Regions from separate parts of the Nocardiopsis sp. CNZ308 genome, predicted to be linked through region 2. Evidence: riboswitches for the same ligand, from Rfam matches in the RefSeq annotation. Region 2 holds a riboswitch; each other region holds the start of a gene.
The links. Region 2 has a riboswitch for thiamine pyrophosphate ahead of EV372_RS15470 (ECF transporter S component). Riboswitches for the same ligand answer to the same signal wherever they lie in the genome.
Positions count from the first base shown of each region.

Region 1 (6,585 bases), 450 kb from region 2:
GGACGCCGTCTGGTCCTGCCCTACCGCCTGGTGTTCATCGCCGTCATCTACGTGGGCGCGGTCGCCAGCCTGGACTCGGTCTGGCTGTTCAGCGACATCGCCAACGGCCTGATGGCCCTGCCCAACCTCATCGGGCTCCTGCTGCTGTCCCCGGTCATCGTGGCTGAGACGCGCAAGTTCTTCGCCCACCCCGACTGGAGGGACCCGGACAAGGTCATGGAGGACGTGACCAAGGTCTGACCCGGTAGGGGCCGCGCCTCCACCGGAGGTCGGAACGAGGAAGGGGGGACCGGCGCGGAGCCGGTCCCCCCTCGGCGTTCCCTCCTCCGGACGCCGCTGCTACCACCAGGCGTGGAAGTGGTGCACCGGGCCCTGTCCGCCGCCCGCGTCGATCTCGTCGGCGCGCCGGATGGCCTCGGTCAGGTAGTCCTTGGCGTCGCCCACCGCGGCGGCCACGTCCGGACGCTGCGGCAGCAGGGCCGCGATCGAGGAGGAGAGCGTGCACCCGGTGCCGTGCGTGTTGCGGGTGGCCACCCTCGGGGCGCGGAGCTCGACCGGGTCGGTGTCCCGGCCGACCAGGACGTCGACGCTCTCCCCGCCGGGCAGGTGGCCGCCTTTGAGCAGGACCCGGCGCGGGCCGAGCTCCAGCAGCCGCCAGGCCTGGGCGCGCATCGACGCCAGGTCGGTCGCCTCGGGCTCCTCCAGCAGGTCCGCGGCCTCGGGCAGGTTCGGGGTGACCAGGTCCGCGCGGGGCAGGAGCTTGGTGCGCAACGCGTCGACGGCCGAGGCCTCCAGCAGCCGGTCCCCGCTCTTGGCGACCATCACCGGGTCCACCACCACGTTCGGCAGCGCGTGGCGGTCGATCGCCTCGGCCACGGCCTCGGTGACCTCCGAGGTGCCCAGCATGCCCACCTTGACCGCGTGCACGTCGGCGTCGGCGAAGAGGGTGTCCATCTGGTGGGCGACGAACCGCGCCGGGATCGGGTGGACCCCGGTGACGCCGCGCGTGGACTGGGCGGTCAGCGCGGTGATCACCGTCATCCCGAAGGTCCCGTGCGCGGAGAAGGCCTTGAGGTCGGCCTGGACGCCCGCGCCCCCGCTGGGGTCGCTGCCGGCGATGGACACGATGTTGTACGCGCTCATGGCGTTCCTTCGCTAGTGCTAACTAGGGCAGGTTCGACGGGTGTGCTCTCAGCCGGGAACGTGTCCCGGCACCCCGCGCCTGGGCGGGGCCGCGTCGGCGGCCCCGGCCGTTGTGTGGTTGTCGGTGCGTTCCGGGCAGGATACCCACACAAGCGCGAAGGGGCCCGCCCGGGGATGCGGGCGGACCCCTGGAGGGGTTCACGGGGGGAGCCCCGGGGGAAGGCGCCTCAGGCGGAGGTGCCCTCGATCCGGCGGGCCTTGGTCCGCTTGTAGACGCGGGCCAGGATGAACCACAGCACCAGCAGGCCGATGATCACGACCACGATGTTGCTGATCACGCCGCTCCACTGGGCGAGGATGGGCTCGATGGCCGGGCCGAAGACGTAGCCGAGGCCGATCCAGATCGTGTTCCACACCGCGGAGCCGATGACCGTGTACAGCGAGAACTTGAACAGGGGCATCCGCTCGATCCCGGCGGGCACCGAGATGAAGCTGCGGACCAGGGGCACGCACCGGCCCAGCAGGACGGCGACGCCGCCGAAGCGGGTGAAGAAGCGCTCGGCCTTGTAGAAGTCCTCGATCTCCAGCAGCGGGGTCTTCTCGACCAGCCAGGCCGTGCGCTCGCGGCCCAGGAGCGCGCCGATCGCGTAGAAGCCCCACGCGCCGACCAGGCAGCCGATCGTCGCCCACAGGATGGCGAGCCACACGTTCATGTGTCCGGCGTAGGCGAGGAACCCGGCGCCGGGCAGGACCGCCTCACTGGGCATCGGCGGGAAGAAGGTCTCGATGAACAGCGCCACGCCGACACCGGGTTCGCCCAGGGTCGTCATCAGGCTCAGGACCCACCCGATGAATCCCTCGTACTCGTGGGCGACGCCGACGTCCGTCGTCGAGGCCGCGGTCAACAGCGGATTCGTTGTCATGCGGTTGTCGTTCCCGTTCTCAGGCGTGGGTGGGGGCCCGGTGGAGTTCGGCCTCCTCCATCCGGAGGCGCTTGCGGCGCTCCCAGACGATGGCCGCCGCCACGATCGCGAAGCCGACCGCCATCAGGGCGACCGTCAGCGGGACGTCGGTGGGAACCAGGAATGTGCGGTCCTCGTCCTGCCAGGGCCACAGGGCGCGCAGGGAACCGGCCATCAGGCCGGTGAGGACCACCAGGGTCATGTGGTGGAAGTTCTCCAGCAGGTGCTGGAGCAGCTTCACGAACAGCGACAGGCCGGTGAGCATACCGAGAGCGAACACCGACAGGTAGGCGATGTCCATGTCCCCGACCGCGCTGATCGTGGGCTCGTACAGGCCCAGAGTGAGCAGGATGAAGGATCCGGACAGCCCGGGCAGCACCAGGGCGCAGACGGCCACCGCCGCGGCGAGGAAGACGACGACCGGGTGGGTGGGCAGGTTGGCGCCGGGCAGGCCGGTGAGGAAGAACGCGCCCGCGGCGAAGACCAGGGCGACGAGGTAGTGCCAGGCCCGCCACTTCTGGCCCGCGCCGGTGTAGGGGATCCACAGGCAGGCCAGGACCAGGCCGAAGAACAGCGCGTACGCGTACTGGGTGTGGGCCTCGACCAGCGGGGCGAGGATCACGGCCGCCATACCGAGGAAGGCCACCATGCCGACGAGCGCGGGGACCAGCACGCTCCAGTCCACCTGGCGGAACTGCTCCTGGGCGCGTTCCCTCCCGCGTCCGCGCGGGACGTCGGTGACGTAGCGCTTGACACCGCTGACCATGTGGCCGGCGCCGCCGATGAGCTTGTCGTAGAGGCCGACGATGAGGGCGACCGTGCCGCCGCTGATACCGGGAAGGGCCTCCGAGGCGCCCACGGCGCCGCCGCGCACCGCGTTGAAGATGTAGCTGCCTACTGAGTTGGGCATCTGGGTTCTTGGGCGCGCTCCGGGCGGGGCCCGGGGAGGCGCGCCGTCCTCCGTCCTAGTGGTGTCACCGCACGCGCACCGTGTGCACGGGTGGAGGGGTGGGTCAAGGTGGTCCTCGCGGTCCACGGCTTCGACCGGAGGCGAGGTGGGCCGGTCGGCCCCGGCCGGGAGTGTGCGATCCGGTCGGAGCGGGGGAGGGAAACCGTGGGGCCCGGAACCAGGCGACGCCAGTCTAGCGGTGGCGGAGCGGTCGGAGAGCGGTGGGAAACATGCGCAACCCCTGTTTCGGCTGGGTAAGTCCGTATTGACCCTGTGCCCGAAATGAAGGGTCCCGTACCGCCCCGGTGCGGAGTTCCGCAGCGGGCGGCCGTGGAACCCGGGAGCCCGGCCGCGAGCGCCGCCTCGCACACGGACCCGCCTCCGGAGTCCGGCTCCGGGCCCGTCGCGGAGCCCGGCGGGGGTCCTGGAACCCGGACCGGGCTCAGGGAAGGTTCGGAACGGCCGGAGCGGGCGCACCGGCCCCGGTGACCGACGCCGCCCACCGGTAGTCCTGCTTGCCGACCGCCGTACGCCGCACCCGGTCCACGAAGTGCACGGTGCGCGGCACCTTGAACCCCGCCAGCCGCACACGGCAGTACGCGCGCAGCTCGGCCTCCTCCAGACGGGCGTTCGCGGCCAGCGAGACCAGCGCGGTCACCCGCTGCCCGAGGTACTCGTCGGGCGAGGGCACCACGATGGCGTCCTCCACCGAGGGGTGCGCCTTGAGCGCGGCCTCCACCTCCTCGGGGTAGACCTTCTCCCCGGCGGTGTTGATCACCGCGCTGCCGCGTCCCAGCAGCGCGATCGAGCCGTCGGCGTCCCACGTCCCGAAGTCGCCCGACAGCGCCCACCGGCGTCCCTCGGCGTCGGTGGGGAAGGTGCGCGCGGTCGCCAGGGGGTCGTTGTAGTAGCCCAGCGGGATCCGTCCGGTGCGCGCGATCCGCCCCACCTCCCGCGAACCCGGGGGCAGCGGGCGCAGGGACGCGTCCAGCACCGCGATGCTGCCGCCCATGGTGAAGCTGCGGCTGCCCGCGGGCCCGGCCCCGGACGGGGCCTCCGCCGGACCGGCCGGTTCGGCGCCGGTCGCCGACCCGCACACGCCCGTCTCCGAGCCACCGTAGGCGTCGGAGAGGGACACGTCCTCGCGCCAGGCGTGCCACAGGGCGCGCACCGCCGGGGTGAGCGGGGTGCCGCCGGAGCGGATCGAGGCCAGGTCCGGGCACAGTCCCGGTTCGGTGAGCAGGTGGCGGGCCAGCGGGCGGGCCATGGCGTCGCCCACCAGTTGGAGCACGTGCACGCCCTCCCGGTGCGCCGTCTCCAGCACCCGGTCCGGACGGAAGCTGCGGTCGGTGGACAGCACCACCCGCTTGCCGCACAGCAGCATGCTCAGCGCGTTCCACTGTCCGGCCGCGTGCATGAGCGGGCCGAGGACCAGCATGCGCTGCTCGAAGCAGCGCGCGGCGCGCTCGGCCACCTCCTGCGGGGTCCGGGCGCTGGGCGTGCCCGGAGCGCGGCGCTCCAGGGCCGCGCGGAAGATGTCCGCCTGCCGCCACAGCACGCCCTTGGGGTAGCCCGTCGTGCCGCCGGTGTAGAGCAGGTAGTGGTCCTCGCCGCTGGTCGGGGGCAGGACCGCGTCGTCGGGCGCCGAGGCCAGCGCCTCCTCGTAGTCGCGGCCCCGCGTCCCGCGCGCGGAGCCGTCCGCGACGAGCAGGACGTGGCGCAGCCGGGGCAGGTCGGAGCGGACCGTGGCCACCGCCCCGGCCAGCGAGTCCTCCGCGATCAGCGCGACCGCGTGCGAGTCGGCCAGGACGTGGCGCAGCTCGCCCGCGACGTAGCGGTAGTTGACGTTGACCGGGACCGCTCCCGCGCGCAGGACGCCGAGGAAGGACTCCACCCACTCGGCGCGGTTGAACGCCAGGACGGCGACGTGCTCGCCGGGGCGCACGCCCGCGCCGACCAGGTGGCGGGCCAGCCGCAGCGAGCGCTCGTGCAGGGCGCGGTAGGTGAGCCGCCGGGGACCGGCGACCAGGGCGGTCCGGCCGGGCACGGCCTCGGCGACCGCCGCGAACAGGCGGGAGAGGGAGAAGGGGGCGTCCGGGGACGCGGAGGTGGGCACGCCTGACCTCCCGGGCACGGTCGACGGGGCCGTCCACGGCTCGGGGCTCGCGGCGGCTGAGTGGCTGTTGGTGCGACCGTACCCCTCGGGGGAGGGCTCGACCGCCGTCGGGGCTGTGGAGCGCGTCACCAGGGGCGTTATCGCAGGTCACCATGGATGTGACGACCCCGCTCAGAGGGTGTGCGCGGCGTTTCGCGGACGGGTTTTCGGGCATCGCCTCCCAGCTGTGATCTCCCCCACCCCTTGTGGGCTCACCGGATCATCTGCTCAACTCTTGGGGACCTCCCGCCGCAGGGGCGCGATCCGGCCCGACGGTGGGTATCAACTGTCTGACATCGGTCAATGGTGATCGGAGCGGCTAGATGGGCAACACCCAGAACCTGGGACAGCGGGACTCCGCCGGGAACCCCGGTGGAGAGGCACTCTCCGGCGCGGACCACATCGCGCTCGCACGCGCGCGGTCGGCGCACAACTACTCACCCCTTCCCGTCGTGATCGCCGAGGGCCGTGGCGCCTGGGTGACCGACGTCGAGGGCAGAAGGTACCTGGACTGCCTGGCCGGGTACTCCGCCATGAACTTCGGCCACCACAACCCCGACCTGCTCGCGGCGGCGCACCGGCAGATCGACCGGGTGACCCTCACGAGCCGGGCCTTCTACAACGACCAGTTCGGCCCGTGGGTCAGCGCCCTCGCCGACATGGTCGGCAAGGAGAAGGTCCTGCCGATGAACACCGGCGCCGAGGCGGTGGAGACCGGCATCAAGGTGGCCCGCAAGTGGGCCTACGAGGTCAAGGGCGTGCCCGAGAACGAGGCGACCATCGTCGTGGCGGGCGCCAACTTCCACGGCCGCACCACCACCATCGTCTCCTTCTCGTCGGACCCGGAGGCCAGGACGGGTTTCGGGCCCTACACGCCGGGTTTCCGGTCCGTGCCCTACGGTGACGCCGAGGCCATCGAGGCCGCCATCGACTCCACGACCGCGGCGGTCCTCATCGAACCCGTGCAGGGCGAGGCGGGGGTGATCGTGCCGCCGGCGGACTTCCTGCCCCGGGTCAGGGAGATCTGCGACCGCGAGCGGGTGCTGTTCATCGCCGACGAGGTGCAGTCGGGCCTGGGCCGCACCGGGACGATCCGGGCCTGCGAGCACAGCGGGGTGGTCCCCGACGCCTACCTGTTCGGCAAGGCGCTGGGCGGCGGCATCCTGCCGGTGTCGGCGATGGTCGCCGACGAGGACGTGCTCGGCGTCATCCAGCCCGGCCAGCACGGCAGCACGTTCGGCGGCAACCCGCTGGCCGGGGCGGTCGGGAGCACGGTCGTGCGGATGCTCACCGAGGGGCCCTACCTGGAGAACACGCGCCGTCTGGGCGAGGTGCTCAAGCGCCGCCTCAAGGAGTTCGTCGGCGACGGGGTGGTG
Region 1 is NZ_SHKJ01000001.1:3,990,358-3,996,942, forward strand. Features, by position in the region: gene EV372_RS17285 (alanine/glycine:cation symporter family protein) at 1-240, shown strand, start outside; gene thiD (bifunctional hydroxymethylpyrimidine kinase/phosphomethylpyrimidine kinase) at 340-1,143, opposite strand; TPP riboswitch at 1,131-1,229, opposite strand; gene EV372_RS17295 (DedA family protein) at 1,371-2,066, opposite strand; gene EV372_RS17300 (DUF368 domain-containing protein) at 2,086-3,015, opposite strand; gene EV372_RS17305 (acyl-CoA synthetase) at 3,497-5,170, opposite strand; gene rocD (ornithine--oxo-acid transaminase) at 5,533-6,585, shown strand, end outside.
Region 1: it holds a riboswitch for thiamine pyrophosphate, as region 2 does, so the genes downstream of both, thiD (bifunctional hydroxymethylpyrimidine kinase/phosphomethylpyrimidine kinase) here and EV372_RS15470 (ECF transporter S component) in region 2, are expected to answer to the same signal.

Region 2 (6,585 bases):
GCGAAGTGCAGGCGCTCGATCTCCAGACCGGTGTCCAGGTCCGTCTCCAGGCCCCGGTCCACCGCCTCCTTGGCCGCGGCCAGCGCGACGGCCGGGCCCTCGGCGTACCGGGCGACCAGCGCCACGGCGGCCCGGTAGACCTCCTCGTCCGGGACGACCTGGTCCACCAGGCCGATCTCCCGGGCCTCGTCCGCCTTCACGTGGCGGCCGCTGAAGATCATCTCCTTGGCCCGGGACGGACCGATCAGGCGGGGCAGGCGCTGGGTCCCGCCCGCACCGGGGATGACGCCGAGCTGGATCTCGGGCACGCCCAGCCTGGCCCCGGCCCCCGCGACGCGGAAGTCCGCGGCCAGGGCCAGCTCCAGGCCGCCGCCGAGCGCGTACCCGGTGACCGCCGCCACGACCGGCTTGGGGATGCGGGCCACCAGGTTCAGGGCGCCTTGGAGGTCGCGCGCGTAGCCCAGCATCCGCGCGGCGGTGAGGTCGGCCATCTCCTTGATGTCGGCGCCCGCGACGAACACCCGCTCGCCGCCGTAGACGACCACGGCGCGCACGTCCGGGTCCTTGGCGACCCGGGTCGCGGCCTCGGCGATCTCCGCGGTGAGCGCGGCGTTGAGCGCGTTCACCTTCGGCCTGTCCAGCCGGATCACGGCCACGGCCGGGTGGTCCGGATCGGTCTCCACACGCACGAACTCGCCCACGGTCCACTGCCCCTCACTACTCGGACGTCACTGTCTCCGAACTGCTTACCACCCGGTTCAGGAGAAGAGCAGCACCAGGGTGCCCAGCCGGGCGGACAGGGTGTAGGCCGCCGCCAGGAGCAGGGCGGCCCCCGCCAGCAGCAGCGTGTCCGCGGTCCGCCAGCGGCTCTCCCGGGCTCGGGTGCGCGGCCCGGTCCCGAAGGCGCGCGCGTCCATCGCCGCCGCCAGCAGCGTCCCGGTGCGGATGGAGCGCACCAGCAGGGCGAACAGGCGGCCGAAGAACAGCGTGACCGCCCTGACCGGGTTGCGACCGGCCTCCAGCCCGCGCGCCCTCCGCGCCAGCGTGATCGTGCGCCACTGGTCGGCGAGCAGCGGGACGAGCCGCAGCGCCGCCAGCACGCCCATGGCGGGCCGCTCGGGGACCCGGAGCCGCTGCACCAGGCCGTCGGCGGTCTCCGTGGGGTCGCTGCTCACGGCGGCGAGCAGTCCGGGCAGGGCGATGGCCAGCAGGCGCACCGCGGCGCCCAGCGCGCCCTCCGCGCCGTGCTCCCCGTACAGGTAGTTGACCAGCCCGCTGGAGAGCCCCATGAGCAGGAAGGGCCCGCCCAGGACGAGCAGGGTGCGCCGGTCGATCCCGCTGAACGGCAGGAGCAGCAGGACGCCCGCCAGCACCGTGCCGCCGGTGACGGCGTCCACGGCCGGGACCAGGCCCACGCCCAGCAGCAGGGCGGCGAGCAGTTTGGCCGCCGGGTTGAGCCCGACCAGCCAGAAGCGCGCACCGCCGTCCTCGGGCGCCTCCAGGGTGAGCGCGTCCCCTGCCGGGGGACCGGCCCCGCCCTGTCCTCGAACCCCCTGCGGTGCACGGACCTCGTCCGGCGTACGGACCCCGCCCGGTGCACGGGTTCCCTCCCCGGGTGTGTCCGACAGCCTCCGGTCAGCCACGGCTCCCCCTTCCCACCGCCGCGTGCCCCGCGGGCCCGGTCGGCTCCGTCCCTGCGCCCGCGTCCGGTGCGGCGGCCTCCTGGACGGCCCTGCCCCCGGCCACGCGCACCCGCGCGTCGGCCAGGTGGCGCAACAGCAGGTCGTCGTGGGTGGCCATCACCACCGCGCGGCCCGCGGACCGCAGGGTGGCGAGCAGCTCCACGAGTTCGGTCCAGGTCCGGGTGTCCTGACCGAAGGTGGGCTCGTCGAGGACGAGCGCGTCGGGCGCGTGCGCGGGGCCCGAGCTGAGCGCCGTGGCCACCGACAGCCGCCGCTTCTCCCCGCCCGAGAGCGTGTAGGGGTGCACGTCGGCCAGCGCGGACAGGCGCAGGCGCTCCATCAGCTCGCCCACCCAGGCCTCGGTCTCGGCCTCGCCCATCCCGGCGCGCAGCGGGGCGAAGCGCAGCTCGTCGCGCACGGTGGCGGTGACGAACTGGTCCTCGGCGTGCTGGAAGACCGTGCCCACGTGCCGGGCCAGCCTGCGGGCGGGCCAGCGCACGAGCGGGCGCGGGTCGGCTCCGGCCAGCGGCCCGCGCGGCAGCACCGCCCCCCGGTGGGGCCTGGCCAGTCCGGCGAGCAGGGTCAGCAGCGTGGACTTGCCCGCGCCGTTGGGGCCGGTCAGGGCGGTCGCGGTCCCGGCGCGGACGGTGGCGTCCACCCCCTCGAACACCGTGCGCCGGGGCGCCGCGCGCACGCCGAGCTGGCGCGGGGTGCGCGCCGTGACGCCCGCGGCCTCCAGCAGGGGATCCCCGCCCGGCGCGGGCGCCAGGACGGGCGCGGGCTCGTGCCCGGGCACCCACACTCCCTGCGCGGCCAGCGAGCGCCCGTGCTCGGCGAACACCGTCCCCGGCGGCCCGTCGGCGACGACCCCGCCGCCCGGTGCCACGACCACGACCCGGTCCACCAGGTCCACGACGTCGGCCACCCGGTGCTCGACCAGCACCAGGGTCGCCTCGGTCTCGGCGAGCAGGCGGGTCAGCACGCCGCGCACCAGCTCGGCCCCTGCGGGGTCGAGGTTGGCGGTGGGCTCGTCCAGCAGCAGCAGGCGGGGGCGCATAGCCAGGGCCCCGGCGATCACCAGGCGCTGCTTCTCACCGCCCGACAGCGCTCCGGTGGGGTGGCGCGGGCCGTACGGGAAGCCCACGGCCTCCAGCGCCTCGTGGACCCGGGGCCAGATGAGGTCGGGGGCCACGCCCAGGTTCTCCGGGCCGAAGGCGACGTCGTCGCCCGCGCGCGCCATCACCAGCTGCGTCTCGGGGTCCTGGCTGACCAGGCCGACCGAGCCCCGGCTCCGGTCGGCGGGCTCGCCGTCCAGGAGCAGGGTGCCCTCGTGGTCGCCGCTGATGGCGGCGTCCTCGCCGGTCAGACCGGCCAGCGAGTGCAGCAGGGTGGACTTGCCCGCGCCGGAGGCGCCCAGCAGCAGCACGCGCTCGCCCGGCTCGATCACCAGGTCCACGCCGCGCAGCGCGTGGGACCCGCGGCCCGAGTGCCGCCAGCCCCAGCCGGAGAGCTCCACGCGCGCACCGGGGCCCCCGGCCGCCGTCCGGCGCCCGTTCGCGGAGGCCACGGTCAGCCCCTCGCGGACGGGAAGGGGGCCAGTGCCCCGGAGCGGGCCAGGGCGGTGGTGAGCAGGCGGGAGCCCACGCCCGCGATGAGGGCGGCGCTGACCACCACGATGACGCCGTAGGTGACCTGGTAGGACAGCGGCCAGGTCACGTTGTAGGCGAGGTTGTCGCGGATGGCGGGGGAGACGCCCGCGACCGCCGCCGCCAGGACGGCCACGCCCATGCCCCAGCGGCGGTAGCCGAAGGCGAGGAAGACGAGTTCGGGCAGGATGCCCTGGAGGGTGCCGTCGAGGATGACCATGACCCCCCACTGGGTGCCCAGGAGCGCCGAGACCGAGGCGGCGGCGATGGCGGTGAGCAGGGCCGCACCGGGCTTGCGGATGATCAGGCCGCCCAGTACGCCGGAGATCAGCCACATGCCGTAGACGACGGCCTGCGCGGGTGGGAAGCCGACGAACAGCGGCGTCGTGACCGACCAGACGATGTTCCAGAGCCAGAAGACCACGCCGACCGCGACGCCGATGACGGCGGCCACGACGATGTCGACGGTGCGCCAGCTCCGCAGTCGGTCGAGGAGGTCGCGCCGGAAGCCGGCGCCCTGGGGGGTGGTGTTCCTCTTCATGTGGTGTCCCTTCGCCGGGGGATGCGAGGGGCCCGTGCGGCCGAGAGCGGCGCCGGGACGCGTTCCGTGCGCGCCGGGACGTCCCCGGTGCGCGGGAGCACGCCACCGGTGACGGTTCCTACGACTTCCTTCGCTGGCATGACCCAGATCAGGTGTGTAAGGGTCTGCGGCCTGGTGCCGCACTCTCAGCGCTCGCGCGCTCCCCTGTCGGTTTCGTCCATTATGAACAACGGGGAACGCCGGGGTGTTCCCGGGTCGCGTCAGCGCACGTCGGGGGCCTCAGCCCCCGGGGCTGGCACCGCCTTCGGGCGTCTGCGGTCCCGGGGTCGCGCCGCTCCAGGGCGCGCCGCCGTCCCCGCCCGGGGACTCGCCGCCACCGGTACCGCCGCCGCCGCCGGTACCGCCGCCGTCTCCGCCCCCGCCGCCTCCACCGCCGCCGGTGTTCCCGCCTCCGCCACCGCCACCGGTGCCTCCACCGGTCGAACCGCCACCACCGCCGGTACCGCCGCCTCCACCGCCGCCGGTCGAGCCCTCGCCACCGCCGCCACCTCCGCCGGTCGAGCCACCGCCGCCACCGGTACCACCGCCACCGCCGGTGGCTTCCTCGCCGCTGTCACCGGTGCCGCCACCGCCGGTCGAGCCACCGTCACCCGCGGCGCCGCCAGCGCCGCCGGTCGAGCCGTCACCGCCACCGGCCGCGACGCCGCCGTCACCCGTGTCGCCACCGCCGCCGCCACCGGTGTCACCGTCGTCACCGCCGCCCGACGGCTTGTCCGAGGCCTTGCCGTAGACCTTCGGCGAGGGGGCGAACTCCTCCTTCGGCAGCTCCGCCACGGCCTCGCGCATGGTGGCCTGCCAGATCGGGCCGGGCAGCGTGGCCCCGTAGACGATGCCGTAGTAGCGGTCGCCGATGGTCACGCCCTGGAGCGTGTGCTGCTCCCCGCCCCGGATGTCGCCGACCACCACGGTCCCGGCCAGGTTCGGGGTGTAGCCCGCGAACCACGCGTAGGCCGCGCTGTCGGTGGTGCCGGTCTTGCCCGCCACCGGGCGGCCGATCTCCAGGCCGTTGGCGGTACCGCCCTCGAAGGTCTGCTGGAGCAGGTGGTTGACGCCGTCGGCGACCTCGGCGTCCAGCGCGCCCTCCTCGCACTCGGTGCCCACCTCGACCTCCTCGCCGTCCTCTCCCTCGATGAGGAGCGAGGCCACGGGGACCGGCTCGCAGTAGGTGCCCCGGGAGGCGAAGACGGCGTAGGCGCTGGCCATGGTGAGCGGGGAGACCTCCTGGTCGCCCAGGGTGAAGGAGCTCCACACCTGCAGGTCCTCGCCGTCCGCGCGGTGGATGCCCAGGCTCCGGGCCATCTCCGCCGTCTCGCACAGGCCGACGCGCTCCTGGAGCTGGGCGAAGTAGGTGTTCACCGAGCCCTTCGTCCCGCTGATCATGTTGTGCCTGCCGCCGTCGCTCTCCCCGGCGTTGCGCACGTCCCAGGGCGCCATCCTGCCGCCCTCGCAGTTCTCCAGGCCGCTCACCGTCGTGGACTCGGGCGAGGAGAAGCTGGTGTCGTACTTGAGCCCGGCGTCCAGGGCGGCGGCCAGGGTGAACGGCTTGAACGTCGAACCCGCCTGGTAGCCCAGCGACCCGCCGTCCTCGTGGTCCACGGACAGGTTGATCGAGGTGGTGCCCGGCTCGTCGGAGAAGCCGTAGCGCATGTTCTGGGCCATCACCCGCACCCGGCCGGTACCGGGCTCCACGAGGACCTCGGCGGCGAACTTGTGGGAGTCGCCCGCGGGGACGTAGCGCTCGATCGCCTGCTCGGCGGCCTCCTGCATGTCCAGGTCCAGGGTGGTGCGCACGGTGATGCCTCCCCGCTCCAGCATCCGGTCGCGCTCCTCCTGGGTGTCGGCGAGCGCGTCGGAGCCGCCCAGCCACCGCATGACGTAGTCGCAGAAGAAGGGCTGCTCGCTGCTGAAGCAGCTGCCCGCGCGCGGGGTCTCGTCCACCTCCAGGCCCCGGCCCTTGTACTCCTGCGCACGCGCGCTCTCCAGGTGGCCGGTGGCGACCATCCGGTCCAGCACCAGGTTGCGGCGCTCGACGGAGGCCTCGGGGTTGGTGAGCGGGTCGTAGTACGAGGGCGCGCGCACCAGCGCCACGATCGTGGCGGCCTGCGCGGGGTCGAGCTCGGAGGCCGGGACGGAGAAGTAGCGCTCGGCGGCGACCTCGATGCCGTACGCGTTCTGGCCGAAGTAGGCGAGGTTGAGGTAGCCCTCCATGATCTCGTCCTTGGTGAGCTTCTCCTCCAGCTCGATGGCGTAGCGCAGCTCCAGCACCTTGCGGGTCAGGGTGCGCGCGTTGGCGCTCGCCAGCTCCTCCTCGGTGTCGGCCTGTTCCATGAGGAGGTTCTTCACGTACTGCTGGGTGATGGTGGACCCGCCCTGGGTGTTGCCCAGGGCGGTGCGGACGGCGGCGCGCAGCGTGCCGCGCAGGTCCAGCCCGGCGTGCTCGTAGAAGCGGTCGTCCTCGATCGCCATGAGGGCGGCGGGGACCCAGGGGCTGATCTCGTCCAGAGGCACCACGTCGCGCTCGCGCTCGGCGACCTCGGCGATCGGTTCCCCGTCGACGTCGGTCAGCAGCACGCGCTCGGACGGGCGCGGCACGGCCAGGTCGCTGGGCAGGGCCATGAAGGCCGCCGCGGAGTCCCTGGCCGCCAGGCCGAGGCCG
Region 2 is NZ_SHKJ01000001.1:3,541,395-3,547,979, reverse strand. Features, by position in the region: gene EV372_RS15485 (enoyl-CoA hydratase/isomerase family protein) at 1-701, opposite strand, end outside; gene EV372_RS15480 (energy-coupling factor transporter transmembrane component T family protein) at 759-1,502, opposite strand; gene EV372_RS15475 (ABC transporter ATP-binding protein) at 1,636-3,249, opposite strand; gene EV372_RS15470 (ECF transporter S component) at 3,252-3,869, opposite strand; TPP riboswitch at 3,978-4,085, opposite strand; gene EV372_RS15465 (transglycosylase domain-containing protein) at 4,149-6,585, opposite strand, start outside.

Region 3 (6,585 bases), 3.1 Mb from region 2:
CGTAGCGGCCGTCGTCGAGGCCGGCGGAGGCCATGTCCACGATCATGGTCGCGTTCTCGGTGCCCGGACCGGCGCCCCCGGCGATGAGCTGGGGCGCGGTCACCGAGGCCGTGGCCGCCGCCGCCGGGGCGACGGGCGTCAGCGGGGCCTGGTCAGCGGCCGAGACGGGAGGAGTCGCGGGCAGGCCGTTGAGCACCGCCAGGACCTTGGCCAGGTACTGGCCCGCGTTGCTGGGACGGTACCTGGGGTCGCGCTCGGTGGCCTTGGTGACCAGCGCGTCGACCTCCGCGGGCAGGCCGGGCAGGAAGTGCGAGGGGCGCGGGACGTCCTCGTTGACGTGCTGGTAGGCGATCGCGATGGGCGTCTCGCCGGTGTGCGGCTGGCTGCCGGTGAGCAGCTCGTAGAGCATGATGCCCGCCGCGTACACGTCGCTGCGGGCGTCGGCGACGCCCTTCTCGATCTGCTCGGGGGCCAGGTAGGCCGCCGTGCCCATGAGGGTGCCCGTGCGGGTCAGCCCCTGGTTGGACTGCTCCACGGCGCGCGCCAGGCCGAAGTCGGCGACCTTGACCCGGCCGTCCTCGGTGATGAGGACGTTCTCGGGCTTGACGTCGCGGTGCACCATGCCCGCCTGGTGGGCGGCGCCGAGCGCGGCCAGCACCGGGGCCATGGCGTTCAGGGCGTCGTGGGCGCCGAGCCTGCCTCGGGACTTGAGCAGGTCGCGCAGGGTGCGCCCGGGTACGTACTCCATGGCCAGGAACACGTGCCCCTGGTCCTCACCCTGGTCGAAGACCTGCACGACGTTGGGGTGGGAGAGCTTGGCGACGGAGTGCGCCTCGTTGATGAAGCGCTGCACGAAGGTCGGGTCCTGGGCCAGCGAAGGGTGCATCACCTTCAGGGCCAGCCGTCGGTCCAACCTCAGGTCGTGGGCGACGTAGACGGTCGCCATCCCGCCTCCGGCGATCCTGGACTCCACGAAGTAACGTCGGTCCAGGGTGGCGCCTACGAGCGGGTCGGAAGTCGTCATGTCCACGGCGGAGTAGTGTCCTTGCTGCGGGGAGCGCGGGCTGTCGCGGCCGGTGGCGCGTACCCGACACCGGGTGTCGAACCGACACGATAGCGGAAGCCCACGCCAGGTCTGCCCCGCGGTTCGCGGTCGCGCCGTCCCGTTCGGGTGCCGGTGGGGCCGGTGGGTCGTCCGGGGGGCCTGCTCGGTCTCCCCGGACGACGGGTCCCGACCCCGGCCGGGGCTCTCCCGGTCCCGGTGGCGTGTGCTCCGCCGGTCGTCGGGTCGCCCCGTCCCCGGTGAGGCCCGCTCCGTGGGCGGTGGGGACGCTCGCGCCTGGGTGGTCGTGGTGTGCGGGATGCGCCCTTGCCGGACCGCACACTCGTTCCACGGTAGAGGACGCCGCCAAACTCCCCAGGTGGGACGCACCGGTCGGCGGCGGGCCGGGGACGGAGCGCGGGGCCGGGTGGCCTAACTCACGGACGGCGAGGAGGCCTGGGCGTAGCGCCGCACGGGGATGCGGCCCGCCAGGCGCGCGCCGCGGCCCGCGCGTACGGCGTCGCGCATCGCGGCGGCCATGCGCACCGGGTCCTGGGCGCGGGTCACGGCCGTGGCCAGCAGGACCGCGTCGCACCCCAGCTCCATGGCCAGGGCGGCGTCGCTGGCGGTGCCGATCCCCGCGTCCACGATGACGGGCACGCCGGCCTGCTCGACGATCAGCTCCAGGTTGTGCGGGTTGCGGATGCCCAGCCCCGAGCCGATCGGGGCGGCCAGGGGCATCACCGCGGCGCAGCCCACCTGCTCCAGGCGCCGGGCCAGCACGGGGTCGTCGTTGGTGTAGGGCAGCACGGTGAAGCCCTCGTCCACCAGCTGTTCGGCGGCCTCCAGCAGCTCGACGGGGTCGGGCAGCAGCGTGTGCTCGTCCGCCACCACCTCCAGCTTGACCCAGTCGGTCTCCAGCGCCTCGCGGCCCAGGCGGGCGGTGCGCACCGCGTCCACGGCGGTGAAGCACCCGGCGGTGTTGGGCAGCGCCCGGATCTTGTTGCGGGTCAGGACGTCCCACACCGACCCCCGGGTGCCGGGGGAGACACGGCGCATCGCCACGGTGGTCAGTTCGGTGCCGGAGGCGATCAGGGCCTGCTCCAGGACCTCCAGGGAGGGCGCTCCGCCGGTTCCGGTGATCAGCCGGGACCCGAAGGAGGTTCCCGCGATCACGAGGTCGTCGTTCATGCTCAGCCTCCCTGCACCGCGGTGAGGACGTCCACGCGGTCGCCCTGGTTGAGCGGGCTCGCGGCCCACGAGGTCCGGCGCACCACCTCGTCGTTGACGGCCACGGCGACACCGCCGGGGGCCTCGGTGCCGGTCAGGTCGCGCACGACGGCTTCCACGGTCGTGTCGTCGGCGAACTCGCGGCGGTCGCCGTTGATGATCAGTTCCACTGCTACTACCTACTTGCGCGTCGTGCCGTGAAACGGCGGGCGTACTCGGGCAGGTCTCCGTCGGTCAGGGCCCGGGCCATGGCCTCCCCGGTCACCGGGGTCAACAGGACCCCGTGCCGGAAGTGCCCGGCGGCCAGGTGCAGTCCCGGGACCCGGGTGGGCCCCAGGAGGGGTTCGTTGTCGGGGGAGCCGGGGCGCAGCCCGACGCAGGTCTCGGTGACCTCCAGCTCGCTCACCCCGGGGACGAGTTCGCGCGCGTCCCTCAGCACCTGCCAGAGCCCCCCGACGGTGAGCGAGGTGTCGTGGCCCAGCTCCTCCTGGGTGGCGCCGATGACGACCTCGCCGTCGGCGCGCGGCACCAGGTAGGTCGGGAAGCCCCGGACCAGGCCGCGGACGGTCCGGCTGACGAGCGGCGGCTCGCCGGCGGGCACCCGGGCGCGCAGCAGCTGCCCCTTGACCGGGCGCAGCGGCGGGACGACGGGTTCGGGGACCGCGACGCCGTTGCCCCAGCAACCCGCGGCCAGCACCACCTGGTGCGCGGGCAGGGTCCGCCCCGCCTCGGCCTCCCCGGCCAGGCGCACGCCCAGCCGCGCGCCCCCGGGGCCGGGGGAGAGGACCTCCCCGGCCCGCCCGCGGACCTCGGTGACGCCCGCGCGCTCTCCCGCCGCGGCCAGGGCGCGCAGCAGCCGCCGCGGGTCCACGGAGTGGTCGTCGGGGGCCAGGACGCCGCCGCGCACGGACGGGGCGAGCATGGGCTCCAGGCGGCGGCACTCGCGGCCGGTGAGGCGCTCGGCGGCGATGCCCAGCCTCCGCTGGAGCGCGTGCAGTTCGGTGAGGACGGCCAGGTCGTCGCGGTCGAAGGCGACCAGCAGCGTGCCGGTGGCGCGGTGTCCGACGTCCAGGCCGCTGGCCTCCTCCAGTTCGGCGACGAAGTCCGCGTACATGCGGGCCGAGCGGATGCCCAGCTCCATGAGGGGCTCCTCGCCGAACGCCGCCTCGGTGGCGGGGGTCAGCATGCCCGCGGCCACGGTGGAGGCGGCGCGGGCGGGGTCGGACTCGACCAGGGTGACGCCCAGTCCGCGTTGGGCGGCGCGCCAGGCGGTGACCCGGCCGACGAGGCCGCCGCCGACCACGACGACGCGGTCGCGGTGGGAATCGTTGGAGGTGCGCACGGCTGTGGCTTCCACTCCCTTCGCCGGCATGATCCGGATCAGGTTCGTGCGGTCGGAGGCTCACAGCCTCCCTCTCAGCCGGGTCCCACCCGGCTCCCGCGGGATGTAGGGGTCTGTCCCCATTCTAGGACCCGTGGTCGGCGCGCGCCGTGCCGGGGGGAAGGAGGTGCGCGGATGTGGCAGATTGGTGGTGTGACACAACGCGACATCGACACGCTCATCGGCGACTGGCTGACCCTCAAGGAGGCCGCCGCTCCGCTGGGCGTGAGCCCGAACCGGATCAAGACGCTGATCCGCGAGAACCGCATGATGGGTGTGGTCCGCGACGGCGAACTCTCCATTCCCGCCGCCTTCATCGACGGCGACGACCTGGTCAAGGGTCTGCCGGGGACGCTGCTGCTGCTCACCGACGCGGGCTTCTCCTCCGAGGAGGCCCTGCGCTGGCTGTTCACCCCCGACGACTCCCTGCCGGGCACGCCGATCCAGGCCATGCGCGAGAACCGGGGCACCGAGGTGCGCCGCCGGGCCCAGAGCCTGGCCTTCTAGTCCGCGCGGAAGGGGGAGGGGCGCGCCGCCGCGTCCCTCCCCCTTGGGTCCGAACGCGCCAGGGCCTAGGGTGGACCGTGTGAGGACCAGCCACGGAACCAGCCTGCGCAAGCGCCTGGACGCATCGCTTCTGTACCTGTGCACCGACGCCCGGACCGGTCGGGGCGACCTGGCCGAGTTCGCCGACGCGGCCCTGGCCGGGGGAGTGGACATCATCCAGCTCCGGGACAAGGGCCTGGAGGCACGCGAGGAGATCGCGGCCCTGGAGGTGATGAAGGAGGCGTGCGAGCGGTACGGCGCCCTGCTCGCGGTCAACGACCGCGCCGACATCGCCCGCGCCGTGCGCGCCGACGTCCTCCACCTGGGCCAGCGGGACCTGCCCGTGCCCATGGCCCGCGACATCATCGGTGCCGACCCCGTGATCGGCCGCTCCAACAACGACGTCGCCGCCGCGGCCGCCTCCGCCGAGGAGCCCGGCAGCGACTACTTCTGCGTCGGACCGACCTGGGCGACCCCCACCAAGCCGGGCCGCCCGGCCGCCGGGCTGGAGCTGGTGGAGGAGGCGGCCGCGCTGGGCACCGACCGCCCCTGGTTCGCCATCGGCGGGATCGACGCCGACAACATCGACCGCGTGCTGGACGCCGGGGCCCGCCGGGTCGTGGTCGTGCGCGCGATCACGGAGGCGGAGGACCCCCGGGCCGCCGCCGCCGCTCTGCGCCAGCGCCTGGCGGCCCGCGCCGCCCGGCCCTAGGGCACCAGCAGGGCCTTGCCGAGCACCGTGCGCCCCTCCAGCGCGGCGTGCGCCTCTGCGGCCCGCTCCAGCGGCAGGGTCAGCCCCACGTGCGGGGTGATCCTGCCCATGCGGGCCATCTCCAGCACCATCCGCAGGGCGTCCTGCCGGTCGCCGTCGGCCTGCTTGAGGTCGAACAGGCCCAGGACCTCGATCCCGCGGCGCCCGGCCTCCTCCGCGTCCACCTCCGTGAAGCTCCCGCCCGCGGAGCCGTAGCCGACGAACCGGCCGCCGTCGGCCAGGGTCCCGAAGGCCGCCGCGCCCAGCGCGCCCCCGGCGCCGTCCAGGACCACGTCGACCCCGGCGCCGCCGGTCAGCGCGCGCACCCGCTCCGGCCAGCCCGGCTCGGAGTAGTCCACGGTCTCCTGCGCGCCCAGTTCGCGGACCAGGGCCAGCTTGGCACCGCCCCTGGCCGCGCCGATGACCCGGGCCCCGGCCGTGCGGGCCAGTTGGACGGCGAGGGTGCCCGCCCCTCCGGCGGCCGCGGCGACCAGGACCGTGGTGCTGGGCCCGAAGCCCGCCGCCCGCTCCAGCGCCAGCGCGGTCGGTCCGTCGTGCAGCAGGGCCAGCGCCGCCCGGGGGTCCACCTCCTCGGGCACCCTGACCAGTGCCGACTCCGGGACCACGGCCCGTTCGGCGTAGCCGTCCACGGGTAGGGTGGGCCTTTCCGGCGTCCCGTCCGTGTGCCCGGTGTCGGCGACCACCGCGGCCCCCTCCCAGCCCGGGTCCACGCCCGGGCCGATCCGGACCACCCGCCCGGCCACGCCCGCGCCGGGGACGTAGGGGGGAGCCACGGGGAAGTAGTCCAGCCCCCAGCCGCCGCGGACCAGGGTGTCCAGGTACATCACGTTCGCCGCGGCGACCTCCACCAGCGCCTGGCCCGGTCCCACCTCGGGCTCGGGCACGTCCCGGACCACCAGGACCTCCGGGCCGCCGAACTCCTCGACCTGTACCGCTCGCATGCCGTTCTCCCTCGGTGCGCACCGCCTGCTTCCGACACCGCCCAGCCTCTTACCTCAATATTTGTTGAGGTCAAGGGCCGGGCGTCGGAGGGATCCACGGCACAGGGAGCACCCCGCACGGGGGCACGGCGCGCAGGGCGGGGGCCGAGGTCAGACCGCGACGTGCGACAGCGCGCTGGGATGGCGCCGCAGGAAGCCCTCGATGGACTGGGCGGGATGGCCGGTCAGGTCGGGGACGGCGGGCGAGACCACGTTGAGTTCCCCGGCGGCGATCGCGGCGTAGGAGGTCACCCAGCCCTCGACCGCCCAGTCGGGGGCGCCGCCGCGGCGGCGCGACTCCAGCGCCTCCTCCAGGGTCTGGGGCACGTAGCGCACCGAGCGTCCGGTGAGCACGCCCAGCCTCTCCGCCGTCGCGCCCAGGGACAGCGCCTCCGGGCCGGTGACGTCGTGGCTGGTGTCGTGCGAGGCGCGCGCGGCCACGGGGTCGGTCAGCACGGCGGTGGCCACGTCCGCCACGTCGTCGCGCGAGACCCACGCGATCCGGCCGTCACCGGCCGGGCCCCGCACCACGCCCCCGTCGTCCACCCAGTCGGGCAGCAGGTCCAGGTACAGGCTGGGTCTGAGGAAGGTGTACCGCACCCCTGTGGACCGGATGTGCGCCTCGGTGAAGAAG
Region 3 is NZ_SHKJ01000001.1:400,103-406,687, reverse strand. Features, by position in the region: gene pknB (Stk1 family PASTA domain-containing Ser/Thr kinase) at 1-1,030, opposite strand, end outside; gene EV372_RS01720 (thiazole synthase) at 1,475-2,233, opposite strand; gene thiS (sulfur carrier protein ThiS) at 2,236-2,442, opposite strand; gene thiO (glycine oxidase ThiO) at 2,448-3,644, opposite strand; TPP riboswitch at 3,613-3,724, opposite strand; gene EV372_RS01705 (Rv2175c family DNA-binding protein) at 3,807-4,160, shown strand; gene thiE (thiamine phosphate synthase) at 4,240-4,911, shown strand; gene EV372_RS01695 (zinc-binding dehydrogenase) at 4,908-5,912, opposite strand; gene EV372_RS01690 (SDR family oxidoreductase) at 6,063-6,585, opposite strand, start outside.
Region 3: it holds a riboswitch for thiamine pyrophosphate, as region 2 does, so the genes downstream of both, thiO (glycine oxidase ThiO) here and EV372_RS15470 (ECF transporter S component) in region 2, are expected to answer to the same signal.